Regions from separate parts of the Solwaraspora sp. WMMB762 genome, predicted to be linked through region 2. Evidence: riboswitches for the same ligand, from Rfam matches in the RefSeq annotation. Region 2 holds a riboswitch; each other region holds the start of a gene.
The links. A riboswitch is a leader RNA that binds a small molecule or an ion and turns the genes downstream of it on or off. The one in region 2 is predicted to bind cyclic di-AMP.
Positions count from the first base shown of each region.

Region 1: linked by a shared signal. The riboswitch ahead of ACN27J_RS30195 (NlpC/P60 family protein) and the one ahead of ACN27J_RS10925 (coiled-coil domain-containing protein) in region 2 are both predicted to bind cyclic di-AMP.
Region 3: linked by a shared signal. The riboswitch ahead of ACN27J_RS23970 (coiled-coil domain-containing protein) and the one ahead of ACN27J_RS10925 (coiled-coil domain-containing protein) in region 2 are both predicted to bind cyclic di-AMP.

Region 1 covers NZ_JBMHMD010000001.1:6,703,342-6,713,223, reverse strand. Annotated here, with positions in the region: gene ACN27J_RS30250 (3-deoxy-7-phosphoheptulonate synthase) at 1-333, shown strand, start outside; gene ACN27J_RS30245 (GlsB/YeaQ/YmgE family stress response membrane protein) at 457-747, opposite strand; gene ACN27J_RS30240 (hypothetical protein) at 888-1,100, shown strand; gene ACN27J_RS30235 (hypothetical protein) at 1,107-1,310, shown strand; gene ACN27J_RS30230 (hypothetical protein) at 1,362-1,691, opposite strand; gene ACN27J_RS30225 (DUF6158 family protein) at 1,695-1,895, opposite strand; gene ACN27J_RS30220 (hypothetical protein) at 2,207-2,641, shown strand; gene ACN27J_RS30215 (DUF3817 domain-containing protein) at 2,667-2,996, shown strand; gene ACN27J_RS30210 (DUF397 domain-containing protein) at 3,123-3,338, opposite strand; gene ACN27J_RS30205 (DUF5753 domain-containing protein) at 3,586-4,467, shown strand; gene ACN27J_RS30200 (DUF6232 family protein) at 4,515-5,051, opposite strand; cyclic di-AMP (ydaO/yuaA leader) riboswitch at 5,527-5,658, shown strand; gene ACN27J_RS30195 (NlpC/P60 family protein) at 5,669-6,628, shown strand; gene ACN27J_RS30190 (sigma-70 family RNA polymerase sigma factor) at 6,778-7,770, opposite strand; gene ACN27J_RS30185 (dTMP kinase) at 8,214-8,897, opposite strand; gene ACN27J_RS30180 (hypothetical protein) at 9,170-9,460, shown strand; gene ACN27J_RS30175 (metallophosphoesterase family protein) at 9,490-9,882, shown strand, end outside.
Region 2 covers NZ_JBMHMD010000001.1:2,474,156-2,484,037, reverse strand. Annotated here, with positions in the region: gene ACN27J_RS10940 (STAS domain-containing protein) at 1-254, shown strand, start outside; gene ACN27J_RS10935 (serine/threonine-protein kinase) at 382-1,260, shown strand; gene ACN27J_RS10930 (glycosyl hydrolase) at 1,431-4,388, opposite strand; gene ACN27J_RS10925 (coiled-coil domain-containing protein) at 4,873-5,946, opposite strand; cyclic di-AMP (ydaO/yuaA leader) riboswitch at 6,014-6,144, opposite strand; gene ACN27J_RS10920 (cation diffusion facilitator family transporter) at 6,313-7,221, opposite strand; gene ACN27J_RS10915 (HelD family protein) at 7,267-9,411, opposite strand; gene ACN27J_RS10910 (alpha/beta fold hydrolase) at 9,620-9,882, opposite strand, start outside.
Region 3 covers NZ_JBMHMD010000001.1:5,350,297-5,360,178, reverse strand. Annotated here, with positions in the region: gene tnpA (IS200/IS605 family transposase) at 1-196, shown strand, start outside; gene ACN27J_RS23980 (hypothetical protein) at 139-516, opposite strand; gene ACN27J_RS23975 (potassium channel family protein) at 1,207-1,884, opposite strand; cyclic di-AMP (ydaO/yuaA leader) riboswitch at 2,141-2,276, shown strand; gene ACN27J_RS23970 (coiled-coil domain-containing protein) at 2,279-3,295, shown strand; gene ACN27J_RS23965 (glycoside hydrolase family 65 protein) at 3,366-5,735, opposite strand; gene ACN27J_RS23960 (HAD family hydrolase) at 5,732-6,481, opposite strand; gene ACN27J_RS23955 (ABC transporter ATP-binding protein) at 6,578-7,891, opposite strand; gene ACN27J_RS23950 (hypothetical protein) at 8,018-9,882, opposite strand, start outside.

The sequences.
Region 1 (9,882 bases), 4.2 Mb from region 2:
GCCGCGCTGGACCTGCTGCGGGCCGCCGGACTGCCGCAGCGGCTGGTCATCGACGCCAGCCACGGCAACAGCGGCAAGGACCACCGCCGGCAGCCGCTGGTCGTCGAGGACGTCGCCGGGCAACTCGGCGCCGGGCAACGGGGCATCGTCGGGGTGATGCTGGAGTCGTTCCTGGTGGCCGGCCGGCAGGATCTGGACCCGACCAGGGAACTGGTGCACGGACAGTCGATCACCGACGCCTGCCTGGGTTGGGACCAGACCACCCAGGTCCTTGGGCGGCTGGCGACGGCGGTCGGGGACCGCCGGGCGGCGCTGGCGGCCGCGCAGCGGTAGCCTGCAGCGCTCGGTTGCGGCCAGGCTGCCGAGCCAGGCCGCGGCCGGCGCACCGGCCCCGAGCTGAGTCAGCGGGGCCCCGGGCGGAGTCAGCGGGTGGCCCCGGGCACCGGGGGCGTCAGGTCAACGGGTCGCGCGACCCGGGGCGTCGGTCGGCCGGTGGCCGGCCACCCGCGCGGCGATCCAGACGAAGAACACCGCCAGCGCGACTTGGATCGCGTGTCGCAGCCAGTCGATCCCGGCGGTCTCGCCGATGCCCAGCCAGGCGGCGATCACCCCGCCGAGCAGGGCGGCGGCGATTCCGACGCCGATGGTCAGCCAGACTGAGATGTTCTGCCGGCCGGGTAGCAGCAGACGTCCCAGAGCGCCGATGATCGCGCCAGCGACGAGCGCCCACAAGATGGTGCCGATCATGAGTCCACCTCCTGGCCCGAGCGTAGGTGCCCGGATCGGACCGAGAGGGCGGAACGCCGACGGTCGGCAGGATGAACCCGGCAGTCCGGTCGGTACGTGGAGCGTCGTTTGCCGTGCCGCGTGCGGGGTAGCAGGCGGAGGTGACCGATGAGACGTCCCGTGCCGAGCTGTACGCACTGCTCGACGACATCTACCTCGGCAAGGAACGGGTGAGCCGGGCCGAGATCGCCCGCCGGGCGGTCGCCGCCGAGCTGCCCGCTCACCTGCTGACCAGGATCAATGCCCTGCCGGAAGGCGAATACGCCCAGGACGAGGCGGAAGAGGTCCTGCATTCATCTACGGAAGGTGCCTGATCACCGATGGACGAGCACCAGAACCGGCCGGCCGCCGCACTCGGCCAGACCCCGGACGGCCAGCCACCCGAGGACGACCCGGACTTCGCCGGCGAGCACGACGACACGGCGGTCTCCCATGACATCATCGAAGGGACCGACCGGGACCGGGAGCCGGAGACGCCCCGCGGCTGGTCCGGGATGGAGAAGCCCGGATTCACCGCCGACTGACAAGCAACCGGCGTTACGGACTGACGGTCAACCGGCGTTACGGGCTGACCGTCAGCCGGCGTTGAGGTTGTCGGTGACCGCTCGGACCAGGCTGGTCAGCGTCTCGTCGGCGAGCCGAGTCAGTTGCTCGTGCGGCAGGTCGGAGTCCAGCTCCAGGCGGAGCATTGCACCACCCGCCTGCACCGGGTACACCTGCACGACAGCCGTCCACGGGCCGCCCGCCGTCGACCACCGGGCCTGCAGGTGGTCGCCGTGGGCTGGTTCCGCCGGCACCTGACGCAGCGGCCCCGGCAACCAGGCGGCCCTGCGGTCGGGGTCGGTCGCGGTGCCGAACGCCACCTCAGGGGGCGCGGAGACACCGCGTTCGGCGTACGCGGGCACGGCTCACTCCCCATGCCGCAACCGGGCGGCATCGACCTCCCGGCCCGGGTGCCGGGTGAGGTACTCGGTCTCCAGGTCGGCGGTGCGGTGCAGATGGTTGGCCAGCGCCGCGTCGGTGCCGTGCCGCAGCGTGTCCAGCCGGGTCCGGTGCAGGCTGCCGATCTCGCGGAGCAGTTCGTCGTCGGCCAGCTCGACCGGGTCGATCCCGGTTTCGTCGACCGTGTCGACCCAAGTCTCGGCACCCGGTTCGGGCGGGGCCGACCAGGTTCGGGTGGCACCACCGGGCGGGTGGTCCGGGCGGGGCTCGAAGGGCCGACCGGCCGCCGCCGGGGAGTAGCTGCCGTACCGCGTTGAATCCGTCATCTCCGGCCTCCGGGGAGTCGACGAGGCATTACCGTCGTAGGGTTCCCCGGCCGGTCGGCGGCAAACACCGGGCGCCGGCTTCCGGGCGGCCACGCACCTGACTACGACGGCTCGTCGGAGAAACCGACGGGCGGGCCGGTACGCTTCCCTGCATGCGGCAGCTGTGGACCCCGGTGTGGATCCTGCGGCACCTGGTGGCGGTGGCGCTGGTGGTGGGCTTCCTCGCGCTCGGCTGGTGGCAGATCAGCCGGGCCGCCGCTGGCAACACGCTGAGCTGGGCGTACGCGGTGGAATGGCCGGTTTTCGCGGCGTTCGTGGTGTTCATCTGGGTCCGCGAGATACGGCAGGCCCACCGGGCGGTACCCGGCCCGGACAACGGCACACCGGACAACGGCACACCGAGGAATGGCACGCCGGAAAACGCGCCATCGCGGGAGGAGGCGTTCGGCCGACCGGTACGGGTCCGGTCTGCCTCTGGCGTGACCGCCGCTCCCGGCTCGGACGACCCGGACCTGGCCGCCTACAACGACTATCTGGCCTGGCTGAACGCGAACCCGCACGCCAGGGCCGGCGACTACCCGGGCTGACCGGAAGAGAGAAGGACGGACGACAGTGTCAGGCGCACTCACCCGGTACCGGCTGATCGCGTACGTGGTCGGCGTGGTGCTGATCCTGCTGATGGTGATCGGCATGCCGTTGAAGTACCTGTTCGACCAGGCCATCGTGGTCGAGACGGTCGGGCCGGCGCACGGGTTCCTCTACATGGTCTATCTGGTCGCCGCGTTCGACCTGGCCCGGCGGGCCAACTGGTCACTCGGCCGGATCCTGGCGATCATGCTGGCCGGGACGGTGCCGTTCGTGTCGTTCTACGCCGAGCGGGTAGTCAGCCGCTGGGCGAGCGAGCAACCGCGTACCGAGCCGGACAAGGTGTTCACCGGCTGACACCGGGCGGGCGGTGACCGGTTGACAGCGCCCCGGCCGGGCCGGCACCGTTGTCGGGCCGACCTGACCGGGGCGTACGGCCGACGTTGTCGGCGGCCGTGGAGCCGAGCCTTGTGCGGCGTCGGATCAACCCGTGGTGTGGCCGCCGGAGCTGGTCGGCGTGCCGGACAGCCCGGCGACGAATGCCGACCAGGCGGCTGCCGAGAATTCCAGGTGCACTCCGGGGTCGGTGGAGTTGCGCACCCCGACCGCCGGGCCGATCTCGGCTACCTCGACGCAGGTCGTCGCCTCGCAGCGGCGGCTCTTACGCCACGCCGGACCGGCAGTGCTGATCACAGTCACCCAGACTCCTTAATAAGGATAAATCGGTAAATTTGCCATCAGAGCACGCAGGCAATCGGGCGGACTGTACCAGTTCTCGATCTTGCTGACGCGACTGGCCGACACCGGGGAGAGCCGGCGGAACCGCCATCCGGACAATGCGGAGGGGCCGGCCGTCCTTAGCAGACCTGACGGCGGCGGTGTAGCGTGCAACAGGGTGGCAACCAGCCAGGTAGCACTCTGCTAGGCACTCCCCCGGAGCGTTCCCATGTCTGCCCGACACCAGGGCCCGACCATCGGGCGTCGCCGGCTGCGCGCGGCGCTACGCCGGGCACGCGAGGCCGCCGCGCTGACCCAGGACTACGTCGCCGCTCAAATGGACTGGTCGCTGTCGAAGCTGATCCGGATCGAGTCGGGGTCGGTCAGCATCTCGACCAACGACGTCAAGGCCCTGCTGGACCTGTACGGCGTACGCGACCAGCAGCAGGTGCAGGAGCTCGTCGAGTTGGCCCGGGCGGCACGACGGCGCGCCTGGTGGAGCGGATACAAGGACCGGGTGCCGGCCGCCTACGCGGCCTACATCGGCCTGGAGGCGGAGGCGTCGGCGCTGCGCTACTTCCAGCCGATCAGCTTCCCCGGCCTGCTGCAGACCGAGGAGTACGCCCGCGCGGTGATCCCGGCCGACGGCCCGCACCACGTACCGGCGGCCGAGATCGAAGGGCGGGTGCAGATCCGGCTGGCCCGCCAGCACGAGGTGCTGTTCGGCGCGGATCCGCCGCAGATCGAGGTGATCATCGACGAGGCGGCGCTGCGCCGGATGACCGGCGGCCCGCGGGTGCTGCGCGAGCAGCTCCAACACGTGGCGAAGATGTCGGCGGCACCTCATGTCACGGTCCGGGTGCTGCCGTTCACCGCCGGAAGCAACACGGTGCTCGGGCCGTTCGTCATCCTGCACTTCGCCGACCAGGCCGACGCCGACGTGGTGTACGTGGAGAGCGCTCTGGTCGAGGAGGTCATCGACCGGGCCGACGAGGTCCGGCCGTACCAGCATGTCTTCGACCGACTACGGGCAGAATCCCTGTCACCGGCCGACTCGGTGGCGATGCTGCACGACCTCGCCCGCCAACTGGACGGGCGAGACGCGGGCTGATCGACGTCGACCAGCCCGCTGGCGACCGCAGCGGCGGCCGGGCCCGCTCACCGCCGGTCGGGCACCCACGGTTCGATGGTGACCGGCTCGGACAGACCGGCCAGCCGGGACATTTCCCGGGCCCGCATCAACGCCCGGCTCACCTGGCCGTACTGGCGTTCGTCGTCGGTGCTGAACAGCAGCAACAGCAGTCCCTGGTGACGGCCCCATAGTTCGTACGCCCGCGGCCGCAACCGGTCGCCGAGCCAGGCGACCGCCACCGGCACGAACGCGGCCGCCAGCATCGCGAGGTAGGCACCCGCGCTGACCTCGTCCAGCCCGCGGGTGTAGCCGACGGTCACCGCGACCGCCGTCAGGGTCACGGCGGTCACCGCGATCACCCGGCCGGTGAGCCGGTCGCGGGCGCCCCGCGCGGTCCGGAGTTCGGTGAGGTCGCGGACGGCGAACCGCCGGCCGGCCACGACGAACCATTCACCGGTCACGCAGATACCGGGCTGCCGGTAGAAGGTCCGTCCGACACTGGAGCCGGGCCGGGCGGGCACCGGGGAACCGCGTCGGGGTGGGGTCTGGCGAGTAGCACGCATAGCTGCCTCCGAAGGGCTCGTGCGGCGCTTGACCTTGCGGGTCCATTGTGCAAACAGCAAGCTACTCGATGGAAGGTAGTCATTCTGCCACCTAGCAGAATGACGTACGGCAGGCCGCGTCCTGGATGGCGAATCGGACCTTTTGCACCTATTTATCCAGATAGCTTACTGACGACAACCGCGCAGACCGACTAATGACGCATTATTCGCAATTGATCAGGCGCTGTCCAATGACGACGCGCCGCAGTCAACCGGTCACGCGAAGGCAATAGGAATGTTGCCCAGAGCAGCCAACCGTCACATTCAGTAACCATCAACGGACTCCGGCCAGTTCCATGCCACGGATCACGATCGCAGCACTTTCCGGGTCGCGACCCTTGCGGCTAAGTTGGACCGGCTGGTCCGGTCGCCAGTCGCCGGGAAGCGGTGACGCCGGTCCAGTGCCGCCGAATCGCCGTCCCGAGATTATCTGACGTTACAAACAGTGATCTCACGGTTGCGATCCGGGGACCCATCGGCAACTGGGGTGAATCCGCGGTCCACCGCGGTAGGGCGAACTTCCCGCCCGAATCCGTCAGCTAACCCGGTAGGCGGCGAGGAAGAAGGGTTCTGCGTTCTTGTCAACAGCGCGGATTCTGCTGCGCACCCTGATGCTGACCGGCGTAAGCCTCGGCCTGGTGCTACCGGCTACCGCCGCGACCGCCCAGCCGACGGTCAGCGAACTCACGCAGCAGATCGACAAGGAATCCGAAGAGCTGGCCAAGGTCGTCGAGTCGTACAACCGGCTCAGGGAGGAGGCCAAGGCCACCCGGGCGGCGGCCGAGGAGATCGACGCCAAGCTCGGCCCGCTGCAGGCCGAACTCGCGGCGGCACAGACCGAGGTCGGTCAGATCGCGGTCAACGCGTACAAGACCGGCGGGTTGAGCACCGCGACCGCTCTGCTCGACGGCACCTCCGGCAGCTTCATCCACCGGCTCGGCACCCTCGACCACCTGGCCCGGGACCGGCAGCAGCGGCTCACCGAGTTCACCAGCACCCAGCTGACCTACCTGGCCGAGCAGGAGAAGCTGCAGGCGGCCCTGAAGAAGCAGGACGCCCAGGTCAAGGAGCTCGCCGACCGCAAGAAGAGCATCGAAGCCGACATCGACGAGCTGATGGACAAGCGGGAACGGGCCTACGGTGCCGCGAGCGAGACCGGCTCGTCGTACACCGGGACCGTCCCGTCGGTGTCCGGTGCCGCCGGCTCGGTCGTCGAGTTCGCGTACGGGGCCATCGGCAAGCCGTACGTCTGGGCTGCCAGCGGCCCGAACGGTTACGACTGCTCGGGCCTGACGCTTGCCGCGTGGCGTACCGCCGGCAAGAGCCTGCCGCACAACGCGGCGATGCAGTGGGACGTGGTCGCGAAGATCAACCGTGGTTCACTGCAGCCAGGTGACCTGGTGTTCTACAACGGTCTCGCCCACGTCGGCCTGTACGTGGGCGGCGGCCAGGTGATCCACGCACCCACCTTCGGCCGCACCGTCGAGCTGGCCAGCGTGGACATGATGCCGCCGTACGGCTACGGCCGGGTCCGCTGACCCGGTCGCTCGCCCGACACTGCCGACGGCCCGGCATCCGCTAATCGCGGATGCCGGGCCGTCGGCAGTTTGTCAGTTCGTCGGCAGTTTGTCAGTTCGTCGGCGGGCTGTCAGTTCGTCGGCGGATCCGGTCGCCTGCGGTCAGTTCGTCAGGCGGCCTGCAGCCCCTCCGCCCGGGCCAGCTCCCGCAGCCGGCCCAGCGCCTGGATCTCCAGCTGACGGATGCGCTCACGGGACAGCGAGAAGCGCGACGCGACCTCGGTCAGCGAGTGCTCCCGCCCGTCCTCCAGGCCGTACCGGGCCCGCATGATGCCGGCGGACCGGTCGTCCAGGTGGTTGAGCAGGCCCTCGATCCGCTGCCGCTCCAACCCGGTCAGCACGATGTCCTCCGGCGACGGTGCGTCGCTGTCGGCCACCAGGTCGCCCAGGTTGGTGTCGCCGTCGTCGCCGACCGGGGTGTCCAACGACACCGTGTCCTGCGACCACCGCACCAGCTCGTGCACCCGCTCGACCGGCACGCCGAGCGAGGCGGCGATCTGCTCCGGCTCGGGGTCCGAACCGAGCTCGCGGGTCAACTGGCGGGCGACGTTGCGCATCCGGTTGACGTCCTCGACCAGGTGCACCGGAAGCCGTACGGTCCGCTCCTGCTGGGCGATCGCCCGGCTGATGGCCTGCCGGATCCACCAGGTCGCGTAGGTGGAGAACTTGAAACCACGCTCGTAGTCGAACTTCTCCACCGCGCGGACCAGACCGGTGTTGCCCTCCTGGATCAGGTCCAGCATCGGCATCCCGGACCGGACGTAGCGGCGGGCGATCGACACCACCAGACGCAGGTTGGCCCGGATGAACAGGTCCTTGGCCCGCTCGCCCTCGACGACCAGCCGCTCCAGCTCCTCGCGGCTCACCCCGGCCCGCGGCACACCCTGCTCCAGCAGGTGCTCCGCATACAGGCCGGCCTCGATCGCCTTGGAGAGGTCGACTTCCCGGGCCGCGTCGAGCAGCGGCGTACGGGAGATCTCATGCAGGTAGACGCCAACGAGGTCCCGCTCCTCGGCGACCTCGTCGGTCCGCAAAGCCATCGTCTTCTCCACGTTGCTCACGGTCCCCTCGTTAACCCCACGTCGTGCCCTGTCACCTGCGATGCGCATCTCCATCAGCCTCTCCCCCGTCACGTCCGCCTCCGATCCGGCGAACCTGATGTGGCAGGCCCCGCCGTATGGCGCCGACACCTGCACAACAGATGAGACGCGTCAGGGATTCCGTCTCGTGAGTCGAAGCTGACACGATTGCCTGAATAATTGCTGTGAACGGGATTGGCGTTTCCTGCCAGGCTCCTCGATCGCCGCGCTGCGTCGGGCCGGCCGACTGCCCGATTCATTGAGGTCGGCGGGGTGTGTGGCAGGCTTCCAGCACACCACGACACCGGGCAGGGCGCAGCGATTCCCGTCACTACCCCTCCTGCGATCCTCGTCACTGCCCGCCGGTCGGTTGGTCCTGGCCAACGCCGGTTGGTTGGTCCTGGCCAGGAGTACGGCCCGAGCGGGGTGCACGGTTCATCACCTCCCGACAGACACCGGCCTGCGGGTCACGACGCACGCGAATCGTCTGGATCCGGCCGCCACGAGGCGCCGGCTGGACGGCCGTCGTCCGGCCGCCATTCGGTCAGCCGCTGCCGGATCACCGCAGCGACCTGGGCGGCCGTGCCCCGAGCGTCGATGACCACGAACCCGGCTGCCTCCGGCAGCGATCCGTACGCGGCCGCGCTGGTCGCCAGGAACTCCAGCGACTCGTGGTCGGTGCCCCGGGCGTCGATCCGCCGGGCCGCTTCGGCGGGCGGCAGCAAGAGTAGGAACGTCACGTCCGGTTGGGGAAACACCCGGTAGGCCAGCCGGGCGAGCCGTTCCCAGCGGCCAGCACCGTGGGTACGGATGCTGGCGTACTGGCAGACCGCGTACCGGTCCATCACCGCGATCGCCCGGCGTGAGCCGAGCACCGACCGGGCGATCGCGAGCCAGCGCAGCAACGCCTCGAGGAACATCAGCCCACCACGGCCGACCATCCGCCGGGCGTCCGGGCGTCCGAGTCGGACTGCGAACCGGTCGAGCCAGCGTCGGCCGCCAGCGTTGCGCCAGTACCGGGCGGGCCGGCCGGCAGTGGTCAGCGCCTCGGCCAGCAGGTGCGCCTGAGTGGTCTTGCCGACCCCGTCGATGCCCACCAACGCGATCCGTCGCAGCCCGGCCGGCGGCGACCAGGCCGGATCGGCGTCCACTGTGCTCCCTGCGGTGTCCGGTGGCGGGCATGGCGGCACGGCTGACGACGTGGACTGTACGGGCGACGGCTGGCGGGACGCTGGCCGGGACGGTGACGGTAATGGTGGTGGCGGCGCATGGGTCACTGTGACGAGCACCTTCCCAACGGTAGCGAGCACGTGCACGTCGCCACCCCGTTCACCCCTTGTGACGCGCTGTGCCTGCAGGCACGAACCGGCCGGGAACGGGTAGGCCACCGACGGGCACCCGACGACAGCCAGGAGGTGGGGAGATGACCCGGACATCGGGGCAGTCGACGCGACAGACCGGGCCGGACCGGCTCGACGGCTACACCGAGGCGGCGGTGCAGCGGATGCTCAGCGAGCACGCCGACATCGCCGAGCAGGGGGTGGGCGTGTCCCGCCGGGACCACAGCCTGGTGTTGTGCGGCGAGGTCGAGAGCGCCCACCGGCGGGCGGAAATCGTCCGGCTGGTGGCCGAGCGCTTCCCCGGCGTACGCCTGATCGTCGACATCGTCGTCAGTCGGACCACCGCGCCCACCGAGACGGAGGAGTTGTCGTGATCCGCGTCGCGGCCGTCGGAGACGTGCACATGGACAGCGACGTGCTGGGCCGGTTCCGGCCGGCGTTGGCGCAGCTCGGCGACCGGGCCGACGTCCTGCTGCTGGCCGGCGACCTGACCCGGCACGGCACGGAGTCGGAGGCGCGGTGCGTGGCCGACGAGTTCGGCGGTCTGGCGGTCCCGGTGGTGGCGGTGCTCGGCAACCACGACCACCACTGTGACCAGGTGCCGCAGCTGGTCGGGATACTCAGCGACGCCGGGGTCACGGTGCTCGACGGCGACGGCGTGGTGGTGGACTGCCCCGGCGGCCGGCTCGGGGTGGCCGGGGTCAAGGGGTTCGGCGGCGGGTTCGCCGGGCGCTGCGCGAGCCGGTTCGGCGAGCCGGAGATGAAGGCGTTCGTCGCCACCACGGCGGACGCCGCC
Region 2 (9,882 bases):
AGGCGGTGCTGACCAACGGCCGTCCGACCCGGATCCAGCTGAACATGCGGCTGGTGACGTTCATCGACTCGGTGGGCATCAGCGCGATGGTTGCCGGTTTCCAGGCGGCCGAGGTGAGCGGCATCAAGCTGGTGGTGACCGAGCCGAGCCGGTTCGTGCACCGTCAGTTGTGGGTGACCGGGCTGCTCGGTCTGTTCGGCGCGCCTGAGCCGTATGTCGGCGACAGCGCCGAGCGCGAGGTGCCGCTCTCCTGAACTCGCGGCGGTCGGTGGTGTCCGGCCGCAGCTCGAACGGCTGATTAGGGCCGTGTTAACACCCGGCGGTAGATCTTGTCGGTAGCGCTGTCCTGCCGGAAAATGGTCCATCGTGACATGGTTGCTGGTGGGTACCACCATTCTCCGGCGCTATGTCCTCCTTCGCCCGATCGGTCGGGGTGGGGTGTCGGTCGTCTACCAGGCGATCGACGTCGACTCGGCCCGACCGTTCGCGATCAAGTTGCTGGCACCCGCCGCCGCCGACGACCGACGGGCCAGGGACGACATCCGCCGGGAGGCGTCGATCACCCAGCGGTTGCGGCATCCGAGTGTGCCCCGCGTCTACGACGTCGGCGAACTGCCGCTACCCGGGGGCGGCACGTCGTCGTACGTCGTCATGGAGCTGATCTGCGGCGAGTCGCTGGCTGACCGGCTGACCGGCGGTCCGTTGCCGTGGCCGACCGCGGTGCGCACGGCGGGCACCGCCGCAGACGTGCTGGCGGTGGCCCACCGGCGGGGCGTGGTGCACCGGGACCTCACCGCCGGCAACGTGATGTTGACCCGGTCCGGTGCCAAGATCATTGATTTCGGGCTGGCTCGGTTGGCGGGCCCGCCGGCGGCCGGCCGGCCGCCGGGGACGGTGGCCGGCTCCGGTCGACCGGGCGACGACGTCTACTCCCTCGGCGTCTTGCTCTACCACATGCTGACCGGGCGGTTGCCGTACCCGGGGGTCAGTCCGGGGTCGCCGGTGACCGGTGTGCGGACAGGTGCCCTGGCTCCCACTCCGGTGCTGGCGGTCGCCGGCTTGCCGCGTCCCGTGGCCGATCTCTGCCGGGCCTGCATGAGCAAGCGTCCGGAGAACCGACCGACCAGCGTCGAGGCGGCGTTCGCGCTCTGGGACCTGCTCGGCGACAGGGGCATCGACAGCGGCGTCGGCCCAGACATCGGCGTCGGCCCCGACAGCGGCAGCGGCGTTGCCAGGGCGAGTCACGACGTTCTGCCCTGAATCTGGTAGTTATCGGTCATTCTGGGGGATTGTGCAATATATAGCAGATGTCCGGGAAGTGGCTCCGCCGTCGCGGCGCGTCCGGCATCGTCAACGGCGAGGACCCTTTCCCGGCGCCGCGCGTCGGGAAAGGGTTCCTCCTTCGGTGCCGGTCGGAGGTGCCGGTCGGATCAGCCGATCCGGAACGGCACCCGCAGGGTCGACCGACCGGCGTCGGCGCTCGCCGCGTCGACCCGAACCGTGGTCGGTGCGTTACCGATAGCGTTCCACAACTCCAGTCGGACGCACCCGTTGCTCATCGCCCGGAATTCACCCGAGGCGGATTTCAGTCCGGCGCCCTGCCGGTAGGACTCCGTGCCGGGCACCGGGTCGGTGGCGAAGTAGTGGTACGTCTCGGTGCGGCTGTAGCTGCCGGAGCCGGTGAAGTCGTACGACACCCGGGCCTGGATACCCGCGCCGACCGAGGTGCCTGCGTCCACCTGGAGGTCGAACGTGCTGGCCGCCGACCGGTACGCACCGGTCAACCCGCAGGCCCGGAAGGTGACCGGATTGTGCGGCGTACCGTCGTAGTTCGCCCCGCCGGCCGACGGCACCGTGACCGTCGTCGCGTTCGTCCCGGCGGTGTTGCTCAGCACCCCGGCGGACCGCAGATGGAACAGGTCCGAGGTGACCGGCGGGGTGGTCGGATCCGGCGTGGGCGAGGCCGACGGCGTGGGGGACAGGCTCGGTGACGGGTTCGGGGTGGTCGGGGCGCCGGTGGCGTTGCCGCCGCTCCAGGTATGCGCCCCGGTGGTGGCGGTCCGGCCGGCCGGCACGGTCATCCGGGTGCCGTCGGAGAAGGTGACCGTGACCGGCGATGCGGTGATGTTGCTCGCCACGTAGGTGCGGGCACCGTTGCGGTTGAACACCGCGTACAGCGCAGTGTTCGCGGTGACGCCGGTGTCGACCCGGCCCAACGCTGCCAGGTTGCGTACCCAGTGGAAGGTGTGCGCCCGGCTCTCGCCCTCCTCGACCGGGTAGTTGGGGTTCGCCCGCAGGTTGGTCAGGGCGGCGTTGGCGTCGCCGAGCGCCTGGAACGACCAGAGGATGTCCTGCCAGACCGTCGGCGGGCCGCCGTTGTTGGTGACCAGCGCGTTCCAGTTGGTGGCGATGTAGTCCGGCCGGTAGCCGAGGTAGAGCGAGCCACCGGTGACCGGCAGCATGTTGATGCCCTGGATCATCTCCGGCTCGGCGCTGAACCAGGTGGCGTACGCCCCACCGTCGCCCCAGACCATGCCGACCGACCGGTGCCCGAAGGAGGCCGGGAAGTTGGTGTCCGACGAGTCGAACCAGTACTCCTGGATGGCCGCCGACTGGGTGGTGTAGATGTACAGCCCGGCGTCGCGGATCGCGGTGTTGCCGGTGGCCAGGCCCCACTGGATCAGGGCGTTGGCGAAGTTCATCCCCTCCGACGACGATTCCTGGTTGTTGCCGGCGAAGAACGCTCCGTGTCCGGCGGCCCAGTCATGGCCGGCGTAGATGTCGAAGTCGCGCAGGAACGGGAACATCGGGTCGTTGCGGTCCCAGCTGTTGGCGTCGCGGATCAGCAGGTTGACCATGCCGCCGTACTGCTTGGTCGACGCCCACGTCGGGTCGAACTTGGCCAGCGTCGCGGCGGCGGCGATGTAGTAGCCGTAGTGGAAGTGATGGTCGTTGAGATCGGTGTCGGAGCCGTACGAGGCGGGGTAGCCGACCAGGGTGCCCCAGGCCTGGTCGTAGAAGAACACCCGTTGGGTCTTGCCGGGGCTGGCGGTGAACCAGTCGGTGAGCCGGTTCCGGATGGCGGTGAGCAGGTGGTCGCGCTGGGCGGTGCGGCCGAGCTGGTCGGCGATCTCGGCCAGCCGGGCGGCCCGGCCGAGCGCCTTGCCGGTCCAGTAGGTGTCGTTGTCGAATCCGGCGAGCGGGTCGCCGGACGCGGCCTGGTCGAGGTGCGCGGTGAGCGTGGCGAGGTCGGTACCGACGCTGGTGGCCACCGCCGGGACCTCCGGCAGTACGCCGTGGAAGCGCATCGCGGTCCGGAACGACGTCGCGCCGACCAGGTTGCGCATCGGGCCGCGGGCCGACACGTAGGTCTCGGCAATCGGGCTGTCGCCGTCGAGGTGCTTCCACTGGTGCGGGTAAAGGGAGACGACTGTGCCGGTGGCGGAGCCCTCCCGGGCCGTGGTGGTGAAGCTGTAGGTGGCGTCGACCGTGCTGCTGGCCTGATCATAGCTCCAGCTGACCCGGGTGCCGGTGACGTGCGCGTGGGCGTACCGGCCGTAGCTGTCCATCAGGGCGGTACGCCGCGCGGCGCTGGTGCCGGCGCCGGTCGGCAGCAGCGCGACGGAGAAGTAGCCGCGGCCGGCGAGGGTGGAGCTGATCGTGGTTCCGTTGACGGCCCAGGTCGCGCCGCTGGGGGCGTAGGCGACGTAGTCGTGGCCGCGCATCGAGAACCCGACCCGGGTGCCGCCGTGGTGCCAGACCGTCGGGGTGCCGGGGAACGACAGCTGTGCGTTGCCGCCGGTGACCTGGGCGTACACGAACGGCAGACCGTGGCCGACGGTGGCGCGCAGGGTGCGGGCGCCGTCGGACCAGTACGGGCTGACCGTCCAGTCGGTCCAGCCGTCGACCTTGACGTCCGGGGCGTTGAGCCCGGCGACGCCGAGGGTGAACTCCCGGGTGTACGGGTAGTGGTACTCGCCGACGCCGGTCGACGTGCCGGAGATCGCCGCCTCGGTGGTGTAGGAGACGCCGAGCCCGCCGGCGGTCGGCTGGAACGACATCGGATGGGCGTGCAGCGGGTCGGAGTAGGCGCAGTTGTACCGCTTGAACAGCAGCGACGACCACCAGTCGTTGGTCGGCACCGCACCGGCCGGGGCGTTGCCCGTGACGTACTGCCGGGGGTTGGCGGAGATGTTGCCGCAGGCGGTCGGGGCGGACGCGCCCGCCGGGCGGGTGGTGGTGTAGCTGCCGGCGCCGACGGTGGCGGCGTCGGCGGTGCGCAGTACGCCGAAGATTAGTCCGGTGGCGGCCAGCGCCGTCACGGTGGTGGCTGCCAGAATCCGGCGCGGCGTACGACCTGTTCGCGCGCCACGGATCGACAGGTTCATGGTGCCTCCGGGTTGGGTCGGGCGCGGTCCACGATCGCGAAAAATTTCACGCCCATTAATGAGTTATTGCCAGGAGGTCATCAGACATACGGGCTCCTGTCAATATCTCGACATGAAGTTTCGTGCATCCGGTACGGGGTCGTCGCGGTCTGTTGACAGCCGTACCGCTGCTGCTATATATCTAACTGTGAGAGCGCTCTCTCGGCCTCGCGAGCTGCAATGTGCCCTGCGTGAGCCGGGTGTGACTGCGTGGTGGTAGAGCGCTCTCGCGTGGATGCCGGTGGCCGTCGGTTGATATGCCGATCGGTCTTTCGGTGCTGCCCGAGGCTCCCGCGCATCTATTATCGATGCTGATAGGAATCGTCCTCCGGGAATGCGCTACCCCGATTCGGGGGGATCACCGTCGAGCCGGAGGGGCGTCGGTGCATAGCCGTACGGGGGCGGACGGCCACCGATGTGGCCGTCCGCCCCCGTACGCGCGACGTCAGTACACCGACAGGTGCACGTGGTTTGTGTGGTCGCTGGACGGGTCGCCGCCTGCACCGCTGTACGTCTTCCAGCCGCTGCTGGGCAGCCAGATCCGCTTGTACCAGATCACGTAGAGCACACCGAGCCGGTCGGCGTTGTTGATGTAGTAGTTCGCGAGGTTGTCGCCGTAGCTCTTGTCACCGCCGGTCGCCACTCCACCGAAGCCGTTGGGCTGGGCGGCGAAATCACACGCCCGGCCCTTGGGGTGCTCGCCGGAGCTGCCGTTGCGGAAGCAGGACACGTAACGGGTGAAGCCGGCAGCCTTCGCCTGGTTCAGGGCGTGCAGCGTACGGGGCGTGATGCAGCCGGAGGTGGTGGGGTCGTCGACGTTGCACGACTCGGCCGGCCAGGAGCCGTTGGCGTTGCGCGGGGCCGGGGTCGCCGACGCGCTGGACGACCCGGATCCCGACGACCCGGAGCCGGAGGATCCTGAGCCGGAGGATCCGCTGGCGGCGGCCCGCTCGGCCTCCTCCGCCGCCTGCTGCCTCGCCCGTTCCTCCGCCTCCTTCTCGGCGGCGACCGCGACGGCCAAGGCCCGCTCCGCCTGGTTCCGGCGTTGGTCCATGATGGTGACCTGCTTCTGCTGCTCCCGGATCTCATGCTCGATCGCAGCCTTGGACCTGGTCACCTGGTCGCGGGTGCGGTACAGCTCGCGGAGCTGCTTCTCCTCGTTGGCGGTCACCGCACTCAGCGCCGCCGCCCGGTCGATGAACCCTTCCGGTGAGGTGCTGTTGAGCAACGCGGAGACCGGGCCGAGCCTGCCGTTGCGGTACGCGCGGTCGACGATGTGCCCGACGTTCCTGTTTCGTTGCTCCAGCTCAGCACCGACCGTGTCGAGCTGCTCGGACAGCTTCTTCTGCCGGCCCTTCGAGTGGTCGAGCGCCGCCTTGGCGTCGATCCAGCCCTTCGAGGCCGCATCGAGCTCCTTGCGCAGGCTGTCGGTGCCTCCCTCGTCGTCGACCCGGTCGGGCCGGTTCGCGGGCAGGGCGGCTCCGGCCGGCGAGCCGATCGGGGTGCCGGTGACGGCCATCAGGGCAGCGGTCAACGCCGCCAACAACGCGGATCGGGTTTTTCTGTGGACTGTGCGTGACACTGTGCATTCCTTCCGTCAGCCGCCGACCGGGTTAGCTGACGGGTTCGGGACGGAAGATCCCTACCGCGTGACGCGGATGCACCCCAGGTACGTGGTTCCCCGGCTCGCCGTACGGCGATTAGGCGACGGCCTCCGCAGGCGCCGGAGGGGCGCCGCCCGAGCGGAGACCGGGGCCGACACTACCGGTTCCCCGGGTTGCCGTCCCGGTATCGATAGCCATGTTATGTCTGGAAAAAACAGAAATATACGTATATCGTAGCTGTCAACGTCGCGGTAAGGTCACGAAACTTAAGCATCTGCTAATCACCAGTCGGCCGGTCCACAGGAGTCGGCGGGGGCCAGCGGCTCGATCTGCAGCGTCGCGTGCTCGATACCGAACTCGTCGTGCAGGGCTGTCCGGGCGTCCCGCAGCACCGTGCCGACATCGGCTGACGGGGTCACGGCCAGGTGTGCCGAGGCCACCTCCATGCCTGGGGTGAGCGTCCAGACGTGGAGGTCGTGCACGTCGCAGACGCCCGGCACGGTGGCCAGCCGGCTGCGGACCCGGGCGACCTCCACATGCTCCGGCGCCGCCTGCACCAGGATGCGCAGCGCGGCCCGGGCCAGCCGCCAGGTGCGCGGCAGGATGAACACCCCGACACCGACGGCGACCAGCGGGTCGGCGTACCACCAGCCGGTGGTGGCGATCACCGTGGCGGCCACCAGCACCCCCACCGAGCCGAGGAGGTCGCCGAGTACCTCCAGGTAGGCGCCCCGTACGTTGAGGCTCTCCCTGGCCCCCTGGCGCAGCAGGGCGAAGGCGACGATGTTGGCGAGCAGTCCGGCGACCGCCACCACCAGCATCGGGCCGACCGTCACCGGCTCTGGATCGGCGAACCGGCGGGCCGCCTCAACCAGGACGTAGAGCGCGACCCCGGCGAGCAGTACGGCGTTCGCCAGCGCGGCCAGCACCTCGAGGCGGTAGAGGCCGAAGGTGCGCTGCGGCTCCCCGGTCGGTCGCCGGGTCGCGGCGATCGCCGCGAGCGCCATGCCGATGCCGAGTACGTCGGTGAACATGTGCCCGGCGTCGGACAGCAGTGCCAGGGAGCCGGTGGCCAGCGCGGTGACCGCCTCGACGACCATGAAGCCCGCCAGCAGGGCGAAGGCAGCCCAGAGACGCCCGTAGTGTCGCTGGCCGGTGCTCCCGGCGCCGTGATCGTGTCCGACTCCCACGCCTGCCACCCTCCGTTGCCCGGCGTCTCGTCAGTAGACTAATGCTCACATAGCAATATGTGCAATCGACTCCGGGTCGGGGTCGATGGTGACCAGCCGCTGCGTCGCCCGGGAGAGCGCGACGTAGAGCGTGCGCACCCCGGCCTCGGACTCGGCACGGATCTCCTCGCTGGCCACCAGCACCACCGCGTCGTACTCCATGCCCTTCGCCTGCAGGCTCGACACCACCTGCAGCCGGGAGGTCGCCAGCTCGCCGAGCCAGCCGGCGACCTCGTCCCGCCGGGCCACCGCGGCGATGACGCCGACCGTCCCCTCCACGGCTGCCAGCATCTCGGCGGTCGCGGTACGGACGGCAGCCGGCAGCACCGCCGCAGCTACCCGGTCCCGGCGCGGCGCCACCCCGGTCGATCGGACCGCCGTCGGCAACGGGGCGTCCGGAGCGACCTCGCGGATCACCTCGGCGGCCAGTTCGAAGATCTCCGCCGGGTTGCGGTAGTTCGTGGTCAGCTGGAATTCCCGCCGCGGCCGCCGCCCCAACGCCCGGTCCCGGGCCTGGGCGAGCTCGGCCGGATTCCCGGTCCACGCGGTCTGCGCCGGATCCCCGACCACCGTCCAGGAGGCGAGTCGGCCCCGGCGCCCGATCATCCGCCACTGCATCGGCGACACGTCCTGCGCCTCGTCGACCACCACGTGGGCGTACTCCCGGTAGTCGGCCGGCCGCTCCCGGGCGGCGGCACGGGCCGCCCGGTCCCGGTCGGCGAAGGTCGTCACCTCACGCACCCCGCCGGTCACCTGGAACGGATCCCGGTGCCGGCGGCGGGGCTGCGGTGGCCGGCCGAGCAGTTCGTCCAACTCGTCCAGCAGCGCCACGTCCGCGATCGTCGGCCCGTTGTCCGCCAGGTCACCGAACGCGTCGGCCAGCACCGTGATCTCGGCCGGGTCGAGCACTCCCCGCGCGTACCGACGCAGCCGGTCCGGCCGAGCCAGCCAGCCCAGCACGTGTCGCGGCAGCAGCCGGGGCCACCAGGCCCGCAGGAAGTCCCGGAAATCGTCCCGGTCCGACAACTCGTCCTCGAACTCGGCCTGGCCGGGCAGCCGGGCCGGGGCCACCAACTGCCGGGCCTGCGCCCACAACGCCTCGAACAACCCGTCGATACCGGCCCGCCGGACCTCGTTGCGCCGTGCACCCCGGGGCAGCGCGCGGGCCCGGATGCCGTCCAGCTCCGGGCCGCGCAGCCGCAGCAACTGCCCCCGGTAGAGCAGGCGTAACTCGGTCGGCCCGTCCGGTACCGCGTCACGTACCGCCCGTTCCAGCACCCGCCGCATCCGTAGTGACCCCTTCAGCACGGCGACCGCCGCTGGATCCGTCCGGGTCGCCCACACTCCCGGCGGCAGCGACCCCAACGACCTCAGGGTGGCGCTCTCCTCACCCAGGGCCGGCAGCACCGCGGCGATGTACTCGACGAAGACACCGGTCGGGCCGACGACCAGGATGCCGCCGCCAGCGAACCGGCTCCGGTCCGAATAGAGCAGGTACGCCGCCCGGTGCAGCGCGACCGCGGTCTTGCCGGTGCCGGGGCCGCCCGAGACGATCGTCACCCCGGCGGCGGGCGACCGGATCGCCTGGTCCTGCTCCTGCTGGATGGTGGCCACGATGTCGCGCATCCCACGTCCCTTGGCCCGGGCCAGGGTGGCCAGCAGCGCGCCGTCGCCGACCACCCGCATCCCGGCCGGCGCGGCCGCCGGATCGAGCAGGTCGTCGGAGACGCCGGTGACCCGCTCGCCCCGGGACTGGATGGTGCGCCGCCGCACCACGCCCCGCGGTCGGGCCGGCGTCGCCTGGTAGAACGCGGCGGCGGCCGGGGCACGCCAGTCGATCAGCAGCGGCTCGGCCCGCTCGCCGCGCACGCCGAGCCGACCCACGTGCAACACCGCGCCGTCGCGTAGATCGAGCCGGCCGAACACCAGCCCTTCGTGCTCGGCGTCGAGCAGATGCCGCCGCCGGGCCGCGTGGAAGACCATCGCGTCGCGCTCCACCAGGGCGCCGACGTTGCCCACCCGGGCGAGGCGGTAGCCGTCCCGCTCGGCGCGTACCGCGTCCTGGCGTAGCTGCGCCAACCGGGCGTAGACCCGGTCGACGTGCCGCTGCTCGGCGGCGATCTCTTGGTCCAACGTGGTGGCGTCGGTCAACGCTGCGGCTCCTGGGCGAGGGCGGGCCGGCCGGGGCAGGGCGGCCGGTCCGCCGGCGGACGGTCACGGCGCCGGGCGGCGACGGCGGAGCGTGGTGACCCCGTCACGTGATTGGACCCGGCAGCCTTACGACGTTACCGTCCGCGCGCCAGCCCGGCGCCGGCTCCCGGGGCACCCGGCGACCGCGTTCCGCCTTGCCGAGCCTGTTTCAGCACGCCGCCCTGCCGAGCACCTCGACGAGGGCGGCCGTCACCCGGTCCGGTCGTTCCAGCATCAGCATGTGTCCGGCCCCGTGGCAGACCGTCAGGTCGGTTCCGGGCAACGCGTCGACGATCGATTCGGCGCAGATCGGCGGCGTCAGCCGGTCACGATCTCCCACCAGCACCGCCGCCGGGACCTTGTCGAGCGCCGCCAGCGTGCGGAGCCGGCGTTGAGCGCCGATCGAAGCACGGTAGCCGCCGATCGCCCGTA
Region 3 (9,882 bases), 2.9 Mb from region 2:
CCGGCAGGAGTTCCCCGACCTGGTGCGCCACTACTACCGGGCCAACAAACTCTGGTCCGGCTCGTACTTCGCCGGGTCTGTCGGCGGCGCACCGTTGACCGTCATCAAGCAGTACATCGAGCAGCAGAACCGTCCCGGTCAAGGCACTGCTCGGGCCTGGCGGCCCTCCCAGCGCGGGCCTTCACCCCCGGCCTGAAGGCCGGAGCACTGGCCCGCATTCCGGTAGCCGGTCACCCCGACGTCGTCGGTGGCCGCCGTCCAGACCAGGGTGACGTCGGTGGTGCTGATCTCGGCGACGGTCGGGGTGCCGGGGGTGGTCGGCGGCTCGGTGTCCGCCGCGGCGAGCGCCGCGGACGCCGGTAGCAGGGGTGGGCCGAGCAGTGCGGCGGCGACCGCGACGCCGAGCCGGCGTCGGGTGTGGTTGGGATCGCGCCGGATCCCCCGGCGGCAGCGGTGCGGCGGTTGCGGCATGGACATCTCGCTTTCGGTGCGGCCGCCGGGACGGACCAGCGACATTGATATCCATGATTGTCGATTGACTAGTCGGGCACCACCGCGCCGGCGGCGCGTGACCGGACCGTCCGGTCGCGACCAGCAGATCGACCGACTGTGAGCTTGCTCACTACCGATCGACGAGCATCGAAGCCTTACGCGGCGACGGAAAGGTCGGTCCGACCGTTTGCCGCAGACCGGACGCGGCAGCCCAGCCGCTGCCCCAGGCCCCATACACAACGAAGCCTGCCGATGCATCGGCAGGCCGGGCAGCGCTGTCGGACGGACCGGCGTCGCGGTCCTGACTTGTCGGCGATTCCCCGCCGTAACAATCGAGGACTAGCGTGGGGACGGGGAGGGCAACCCCCGTCCCCACCATCAGTTGCTAAACACGCACGAGCGGTCTGGCGTCCAGGTCGTGCGTGACGCGCGGGAGCCGGGCCACGCGAGTGGCTCTGGTTCCACCTCCTCTCGACAGGTGGTGCGCGGGCTGGCGGCGGAGTCCGGGCTTGGCCCGCCGCCAGCCTCGGGAGCTGTGCGGTTGACACGGTGATGTCGCCATCGCCGCGCCACGCGTCGATTACTTCAGCGGGGGCACATCCATCGATGGAAGCGCTCCCATGCAGGGACTGTAGCCTGAGTCACGAGTTTGCGAAAGTCCGGCGGCTGATCAGCTCACGAAATGAAGGTGTGATGAGGCGGTCACGCCCATGTTCACCGGCCGAACTGCTGAACCGCCGTGGTCGCCCCGGCGACGATCAGCAGCGCATCCGGCGGGATCAACGTCTCAGGTCCCGCGTACCTCAGCTGCCGGTCCCGCTCCTTGATCCCGACCACCGTGATGCCGTACCGCTGACGTAGCCGGGACTCGGCCAACGTCCGGCCGGCGGCGTCCGGCGGGGCGCAGACCTTGGCGATGGCGAACCCGTCGTCGAACTCGATGAAGTCGAGCATCCGACTGGCCAGCAGGTGGGCCACCCGGTCACCCATCGCCGCCTCCGGAAAGATCACATGGTGCGCGCCGACCGAGGCGAGGATCCGGCCGTGCTTGGCGGTGATCGCCTTCGCCCAGACCTCCGGGACACCCAGCTCGGTCAGCGCCACCACGGTGAGGATGCTGGCCTCGACGTCCGAGCCGATGCCGACCACCGCGCGGGGGTAGTCGGCGACGCCGCACTGGCGCAGCGCCTGGTCATCGGTCGAATCCGCCTCGACCACCCTCGGCAGCCGCTCGGACCAGCGGTGCACCCGTTTGGGATGCTCGTCGATGCCCAGCACGTCGTGGCCGAGGCGGAGCAGAGACTGGGCGACCTGACCACCGAACCGGCCGAGGCCGATCACCACCACGCTGTCGGCGTCCGGCGGCCCAACCGGGGAATCGTCATCTCTCACCGAAGATCCGTCCGACGCTACGACTTTCCCGCTTTTCCTCATACGCACTGTAGTCAGCCGCTAACCTCGGCGCAGCGAATCCGGCCCGCCTGACGACTTGTCGTACGCCGCCGAACGCAGAAAGTGGACATCACCGAAAGTCGTTGCCCGGTAACGGATTTTTCCAGCTCAGTCAGGATTGTCGAGGTGTTGATGCCGGTGACCGATCCGGTAAGCTTGCCGGCGGTCTCCGCCAGGCGGCGCCCACCGGTGCCGGCGGTGACCGCCGCCCAATCACCCTCCGGGGTGAGCCGGGGAACCACGTTTCCACCGGGGTGAATCCGCGCCAGCGGTAGGGATCGTTCCGTCCCGAACCCGTCAGCTAACTCGGTCGGCGGCCAAGGAAAGGAACAGGATGACCGCACCCCTCCGCCGGCGGATTCCGACGGCCGCGGCCCTCGCCGCCGTCGCCGCCCTGCTCGCCGGCTTCGTCGTAGCGTCGCCGGCCGCCGCTCAGGATCCGGACGACGAAGGCGCCCCGCCACTGCTCAGCGAAGTGCTCGAATCGACCGGCCGGGGCTACGTCGAAGCCAAGGCGGCGGTCGACGAGTCCCGCAAACGCCAGTTGAAGCTCAACCTCGAGTTGGAAAAGGTCGAGGAACGGATAGCGGCGCTGACCCCACAGATCGGCCAGGTCGCCTCCAACTCGTACCGTCTCGGTCGGATCACCCCGGTGATGGTCCTGCTCAACAGCGCCGACCCGGACGCGTTGCTGGAACGCGCCGAAGGCCTGGACATGATCGCCATGCACGACAACAAGCGGATCCGGGAGCTCAACGAGGCCCGCGCACAGGCCGCCCGGGCGGTCGCCGCAATCGACGCCGAGGTGGCCCGCGAGGAACAGCAACTCGAAGCGATGGCCCGCCAGAAGAAAGAGGCCGAAAAGGCCCTGCAACTGGTCGGCGCGGTCGCCACCAACGGGTTCGTCTCGGCCACCTCGCCGGTCGCCGCCCAGGCTCCGCGTAACTCGGACGGTTCCTGGCCGTCCCAGTCGTGCAGTCTGGACGACCCCACCACGAGCGGCTGCATCACGCCGCGCACCATGCACGCGCTGAACGAGGCGAAGAAGGCCGGCTTCACCCGCTTCGTCTCCTGCTTCCGCCCCGGCGGACCGTTCGAGCACCCCAAGGGGCGGGCCTGCGACTTCTCCGCTCAGCAGCAGGGGTTCGGCGGCGACGCCTTCGGCGACGACCGGCTGTACGGCAACAACCTGACCGCCTTCTTCGTCCGCAACGCCGACAAGCTCGGCATCCTGTACGTCATCTGGTACCGCCAGTTCTGGTCACCGACCACCGGTTGGAGTTCGTACAGCGGTGCCGGCGGCGACCCGAACAGCGACCACACCAACCACGTACATCTGTCCCTGCTGTGACCTGACCTCGCTTCGCGCGGTGCCGGGCCGGTCCGGCACCGCGCGAAGAACCGTCAGTCGGTACGCGCCGTCAGTCGGTACGCGCCGACCGGCGCACCGGTGACCGGCCGGTCGGCTGCTGCGGCGGCGGACCGACCGGACCGGCCGGCGGGATCGCCCGGGTGACCGGCTTGTCCGCAGCCACCGTGATCGGCTCGCCGTGGTGGGTCAGGTCGACGGTGGCGTTCGGGTCGACGTCACGCAGCGAATAGGTCACCTCGTCGTGCTGGACCGCCACCCGCAGCCGCAGGCCCCGCCACATCATGGCGAACTCCAGCCGGTTGATCCGCTGCGGCAGCCGGGGAGCGAAGGTCAGCTCCCCGCCGTGGTCACGCATCCCCCCGAAGCCGGCGACCAGCGCGAGCCACGCCCCGGCCAGGGCGGCCACGTGGATGCCGTCGCGGGTGTTGCGATTGATGTCGTGCAGGTCCATCAACGCGGCCTCACCCATGTAGTCGTGGGCGAGCTCCAGATGTCCGGTCTCCGCGGCTATCACCGACTGGGTGCACGCCGACAATGACGAGTCCCGCACCGTACGCCGCTCGTAGTAGGCGAAGTTGCGGGCCTTCTCCTCCTCGGTGAACGCGTCACCCCGCCAGTGCATCGCCAGCGCCAGGTCGGCCTGCTTGACCACCTGCTTGCGGTACAGATCGAAGTACGGGTAGTGCAGCAGCAGCGGATAGTGGTCCTGCGGGGTGCCGGCGAAGTCCCACTCCTGGTGCCGGGTGAACCCGGCCGACTGCGGGTGCACGCCCAGCTCGTCGTCGTACGGGACGTGCATCGACAGCGCCGCGTCCCGCCAGGCCGCGGTCTCCTCGTCGTCGACGCCGAGCACCCAGGCCCGGTCGGCGTAGCGCAGCGCGCAGTCGGCGGCGGTCAGCAGGTTCCGCTGCGCCATCAGGTTGGTGTAGATGTTGTCGTCGACCACGGCGGTGTACTCGTCCGGCCCGGTCACCCCGTCGATGTGGAACCGGCCGTGCCGGTCGTGGTGGCCCAGCGAACGCCACAACCGGGCGGTCTCCACCAGCAGTTCGAGGCCGATCTCCCGCTCGAACTCGACGTCCCCGGTGGCGTGCACGTACCGCCGGACCGCGTCGGCGATGTCCGCCGCCACGTGGAACGCGGCCGTGCCGGCTGGCCAGTACGCCGAGCACTCCTGGCCACGGATGGTCCGCCACGGGAACGCCGCCCCGTTGAGCCCGAGCATCCGGGCCCGCTCCCGCGCCTGGTCCAGGGTCGAGTGCCGCCAGCGCAGCACCGAGGCGACCGCCCCCGGCTGGGTGTAGGTCAGCACCGGCAGCACGAACATCTCGGTGTCCCAGAAGGCGTGCCCGTCGTACCCCGGGCCGGTCAGCCCTTTCGCCGCGATCGGCCGCTGCTCGGCTCGGGCACCGGCCTGCAGCACGTGGAACAGCCCGAACCGGACCGCCTGCTGGATCTCCGGGTCGCCGTCCACCCGCACGTCCGAGTGGCTCCAGAAGTCGTCGAGGTACTTGCGCTGCTCGGCGCAGAGCCCTTCCCAGCCGGAGATCCGGGCGCCGGCCAACGCCGCGCCGACCTGGTCGCGCAGCGCCGGCAACGAGCGCTGACTGGACCAGCCGTACGTCAGCAGCTTCACCATCCGCAGCCGCTGCCCCGGCTCCAGCAGGCAGGAGACGGTGGTCCGGACCCAGTCGTCGAAGCCCTCGGTGCTGACCGACACCTCGCCGGGGCCGTCGATCTCGTGCCCCATCGCCGCCGCCATCCGCAGCCCGCTGGCCTTGGTACGGTGGATTAGCAGCCCGCCGTCGGGCTGTACCAGCCGCTCCTCGGCCTGCAGCGGCGTCTCCAGCACCGCCGCGACACGCGGGTCCTTGCTCTGTGCCGGCAACTCCTCGTTGGCGACCAGCTCGGACTGCACGATGATGCGCAACGGCTCGTCGACCGCCTCCACCTCGAAGCAGATCGCGGCGACCGCCCGTTGGGTGAACGACACCAGCCGGGTGCTGCGGACCCGGGCGGTACGCCCGGCCGGCGAGCGCCACTCCAGCCGACGGTCCAGCAGACCGGCCCGCAGGTCGAGCACCCGCTCGTGGGAGAGCAGGTCGCCGTAGCGCACGTCGAACGGTTCGTCGTCGATCAGCAGCCGGATCGGTTTGCCGTTGGTGACGTTGACCAGCGTCTGGCCGGACTCGGGGAAGCCGTAGCCGGCTTCGGCGTACGGCAGCGGCCGCAACTCGTAGAACGAGTTCAGGTAGGTGCCGGGCAGGCCGTGCGGTTCGCCCTCGTCCAGGTTGCCGCGGAATCCGACGTGCCCGTTCGCGAGGGCGAAGACCGACTCCGACTGGGCCAGGATGTCGAAGTCGAGCCGGGTCTCCCGCACGTGCCACGGCTCCACGGGGTAGGCCCGTTCGCGGATCACCGTTCGGCTCCGACCAGCAACTCCCCCAGATCGCTCACCACGATGTCGGCACCGTTGGCGAGCAGTTCGTCACCGATGCCGACCCGGTCGACTCCGATGACACAGCCGAACTCCCCCGCACGCGCCGCCGTCACGCCGGCCAGCGCGTCCTCGAACACCGCGGCGTTGCCCGGCTCGACGCCGAGCTGCGCGGCAGCGGCCAGAAACGTGTCTGGTTCCGGCTTGCCCCGCAGGCCCTTCTCGCGCGCGATCACCCCGTCTACCCGCACCTCGACCAACTCCTCAATCCCCGCCGCGATCAGCACGTCCCGGCAGTTGGCGCTGGCCGAGACGACGGCCCGGTGCAGCCCGACCCAGCGGGCAGCATGAAGGTAGGCCAATGAACCGTCGTAGACCTGCACCCCGTCTTCGGCGATGCGTCGCAGCAGCACCTCGTTCTTCCGGGTGCCGATGCCGTACACGGTGTCGGCCTCCGGGGGGTCGTCCGCCGACCCCTCGGGAAGCTCAACGCCTCGCGAGGCGAGGAAGGAACGCACCCCGTCGGCTCGTGGTCGGCCGTCGACGTAGCGGCTGTAGTCGGCGCCCGGATCGAATGGCTGGAACGGCTGGCCGGTCTCGTCGGCGCGGGCGCGGAGGAAGTTGTTGAAGGTTTCCTCCCACGCCGCGTTGTGCACTTTCGCGGTCTGAGTCAACACCCCATCGAGGTCGAACAGGCAGGCGGTCACATGAGCGGGTAGACCGAGCACGCAGCCAATCTAACCTGATCTCCGGTCGGCCGGCTCGGTTTCCACCGGCGCGCCAGCCCATGGTGACCGGTCAGTCACTCATCGCCATCCGCCCACTCATCGCCAGCCGACGTCGATTCGGTCACCCCGTTCGTCGAAGAAGTGCAGGGCGTCCATCCGGACCGAGACGGCCAGTGGATGGCCGGGGGTGACCGCCGGGTACGGGGCCAGTCGCACGGCCAGCTCGGCCGGCCGGCGGTGGTGCCGCCCCGGGTCGCTGAGCACGCTCTCCCGGTCCGGGCCGGGCTCGGCCGACTGCTCGCCGACGGCCGCCCGGCCGACCGACCGGCCGGTGAGGCGCTGCATCACGCCACCGAACCGGCGCAGGCGGCCGCCGGCACCGGCCGGCTCCACCGCCGTGCCGGCGAGGTCGTCGACCACGATCGCGGTGGCCCCGATGTCGAGGTAGGCCAGCGACTCGTGGCCGTGGTGTTCGAGGAACCGGATCCGGCCCTGCAGCACGTCACCCGGGCTGCCGGGGGCTACCGGGGTCAGCGCCTCGGCCCGCAGGCCGACCACGATGCGTTCCCCGTGGTAGTGCGACACGGCCCGGGCGCGCAGATCGGTCCAGGGCAGGTAGAGGGTCTGTTCGCCCAGGTTGAGCGCGACGTAGCGGTCGAGATGGACGTAGACCGATGCCTCCAGCAGGTTCATCCGAGGGCTGCCGAGGAACGCGGCGACGTAGAGGGTGGCCGGCCGGCCGTACACCTCGGTCGGGGTGCCGACGTCCTGCAGCACGCCCTTGCGCATGATCGCCACCCGGTCGGCCATGGTGAGCGCCTCGGCCTGGTCGTGGGTGACGTAGACCGTGCTGACGCCGAGCTCGCGGACCAGCCCGGAGATCTCCGCCCGCAGCTCGGCCCGCAGCCCGCTGTCCAGGTTGGATAGCGGCTCGTCCATCAGGAACAGGCCGGGACGGCGGACGATGGCCCGCCCCATCGCCACCCGTTGCCGCTGGCCACCGGATAGCTGACTGGGCTTGCGGGCGAGTACGTCGCCGATGCCCAGCGCGCTGGCGACGTCCGCCACCCGCTCCTGCCGGGACGCCGTCTCCACTCCGGACAGGCGCAGCGGGAAGGCGATGTTGTCCCCCACCGACATGTGCGGGTAGAGGGCGAAGTCCTGGAAGACCATCGCGACCCGGCGGTCCCGGGGCGGAATGTCGTTGGCCAGCTCGCCGTCCAGCAGCACCGCACCGCTGCTCGGATCCTCCAGCCCGGCGATCATCCGCAGCACGGTCGACTTGCCGCAGCCGGACGGGCCGAGGAGCACCATGAACTCACCGTCGTTGACGTCGAGGTTGACCTTGTCGACGGCGACGGTCCCGTCGGCAAAGACCTTGGATACATCCTTGAGCGCGACGGTGGTCACCGTCACCTCCCCCAGCCATCGGTTGCCGGCCCCCGAATGACTGTGACGAGCGCCATCGCCCTGGCACATCGGGTAAACGTGCCATGTTCATATTGTGACAGCTCGATTACCAGGAGATCGGATGGATTACCGAGCGGTTACCTCGGGTAGTCCGACCGGCGACGTACCGAACTCCGGGTGCCGGGGCACCCCGTCCCACTGCTGGCCACCCCGACGCAGGAAGTAGTCGAGACCGGCGTCCCAGGTGTGCCCGGCCGCCCGCCGTTCGTACAGGTAGCCGAGCGGATGGGTGCGGTAGATCAGCCCGCCGGCACGCAGCACCCGGTCCATCAGGCCACGGTCCACCGACCGGGGCACCGGCCGCCAACCACCGACCGCCTCCAGGTCACCGCGCGCCATCAACATGGTGCCGCCGGCCACCGGGGCGCCGTACGCCTCCGGCGGCACCGCGGCCCGGCGGACCGTGACCCCGAGCATCTGCAGCACCACGAACTCGGCCGCCTTGCCGACCAGCATCGCGCCCGAGTACTCCCGGGCCAGCACCAGGTCCCAGATGTGCTCCGGGCCGTACACGTCGTCGTCGTCGACCTTGGTGACCAGGCTGCCCCGCGCCCGCGCGGTCGCCGCGCCCATCACCTCGCCGAAGCTGAACCCGGCGGGCGCGCTGAAGATCTGGATCGGCCGGCCGCACTCACCGAGCCGCGCCCGCAGGTCCGCCGTCAACTCGATACCGTGCAGGCAGAGCACGATCTCCAACTCCGGGTAGGTCTGCCCGGCCAGCTGCCGCACCACGTCCGGCAGGTACTCGGGACGCCGGGTGACCAGCACCGCGCTCACCGACGGCGGCGCCGCCAGCGCCGGAAACGTGTCGGCGGTGACGTCACCGGCGGCGAACGCGGCGGCGTGCCCACGCAACGCCGCCGACCGCTGCCGTACGCTGCGGATCTCCCACTCCAACGGATCCGCGCCGACCCCGGGCAGGTCGCTGTGCAGCACCGCCAGCAGCGGCTCGGCCAGCCGGTCCGCCACCGCCGGCGGCAGTTGCGGCACCCGCAGCACGGCACCGGTCGCCGCCAGCTGGGCGAGCAGCGTCGCCTCCGCCGCCGGCGCGACCGCCGGCACGTCGGGGCAGATCAGATGGGTGAACCGGCGGATGGCCGCCAGCTGGTCGCCGGACAGCGGCGCGCCGGCCAACCCGCCGCGCGCCACCGGCACCGCACCGGCTGCCGGGGAATCCGCCCCGACCGGTGCCGGATCCGCCGGGGCGGGGACGGACTCAGCCGGCCGCACCTGCCAGCCCGGCACCGGGTCGCCGGGCAGGAACTCCAGCACCCCGGTCGGCTCCGTCGGCCCGTACCGGCGGCCCCGGCCGACCGGGTTCGCCACCGCCGAATCGATCAGCACCAGCGGCTGCCGGTTGGCCACCCGGGCACCGGTGCCACCGGCGGTCACCGCCACCCCGACCAGGTCCGACGGCGCGGCCAGCGTCGCCGCGTCCGGGGCGAGCACCACGTCGTACCCGCGGATCTCGGGGTTCGTCGTCAGCGCCCCGGTCACCGAGTGGTTGGCGTCGACCGGCAGCCAGCCGGGCGCCACCCCGACCGCCGCGACGTCGGCGCTGGCCGGTCGGGGCAACGGCCGGACCGGCGCCAGCACCGCCAGCGCGGCGGTGAGCAGATCGTGCAGCGGGACCGGCTCGGCCAGGTCGACGCTCAGCCGTGCGTTGCCGCCACCGCGCGGCAGCCGCACCCGGTGCCGCCGCAGGCCCGGTACCGGGCCCAGCCGGCCGGACCAGCCGGCGGTCGGCGGACGCCAACGGCGTACCCGGACCACCAGCTGGCGGGTCGGCGTGGCCGCGGCCGGCTCAGCCAGCAGGCGGCGCAGCGCCGCCACCGAGTCGGCGTCCACCAGCGCCCGACGGGCCGCCCCGGTGGTCGGCCCGGACACCGGGCGGCCGTCCGGTCGATCGGTCAACCGGACCCGCCACCACC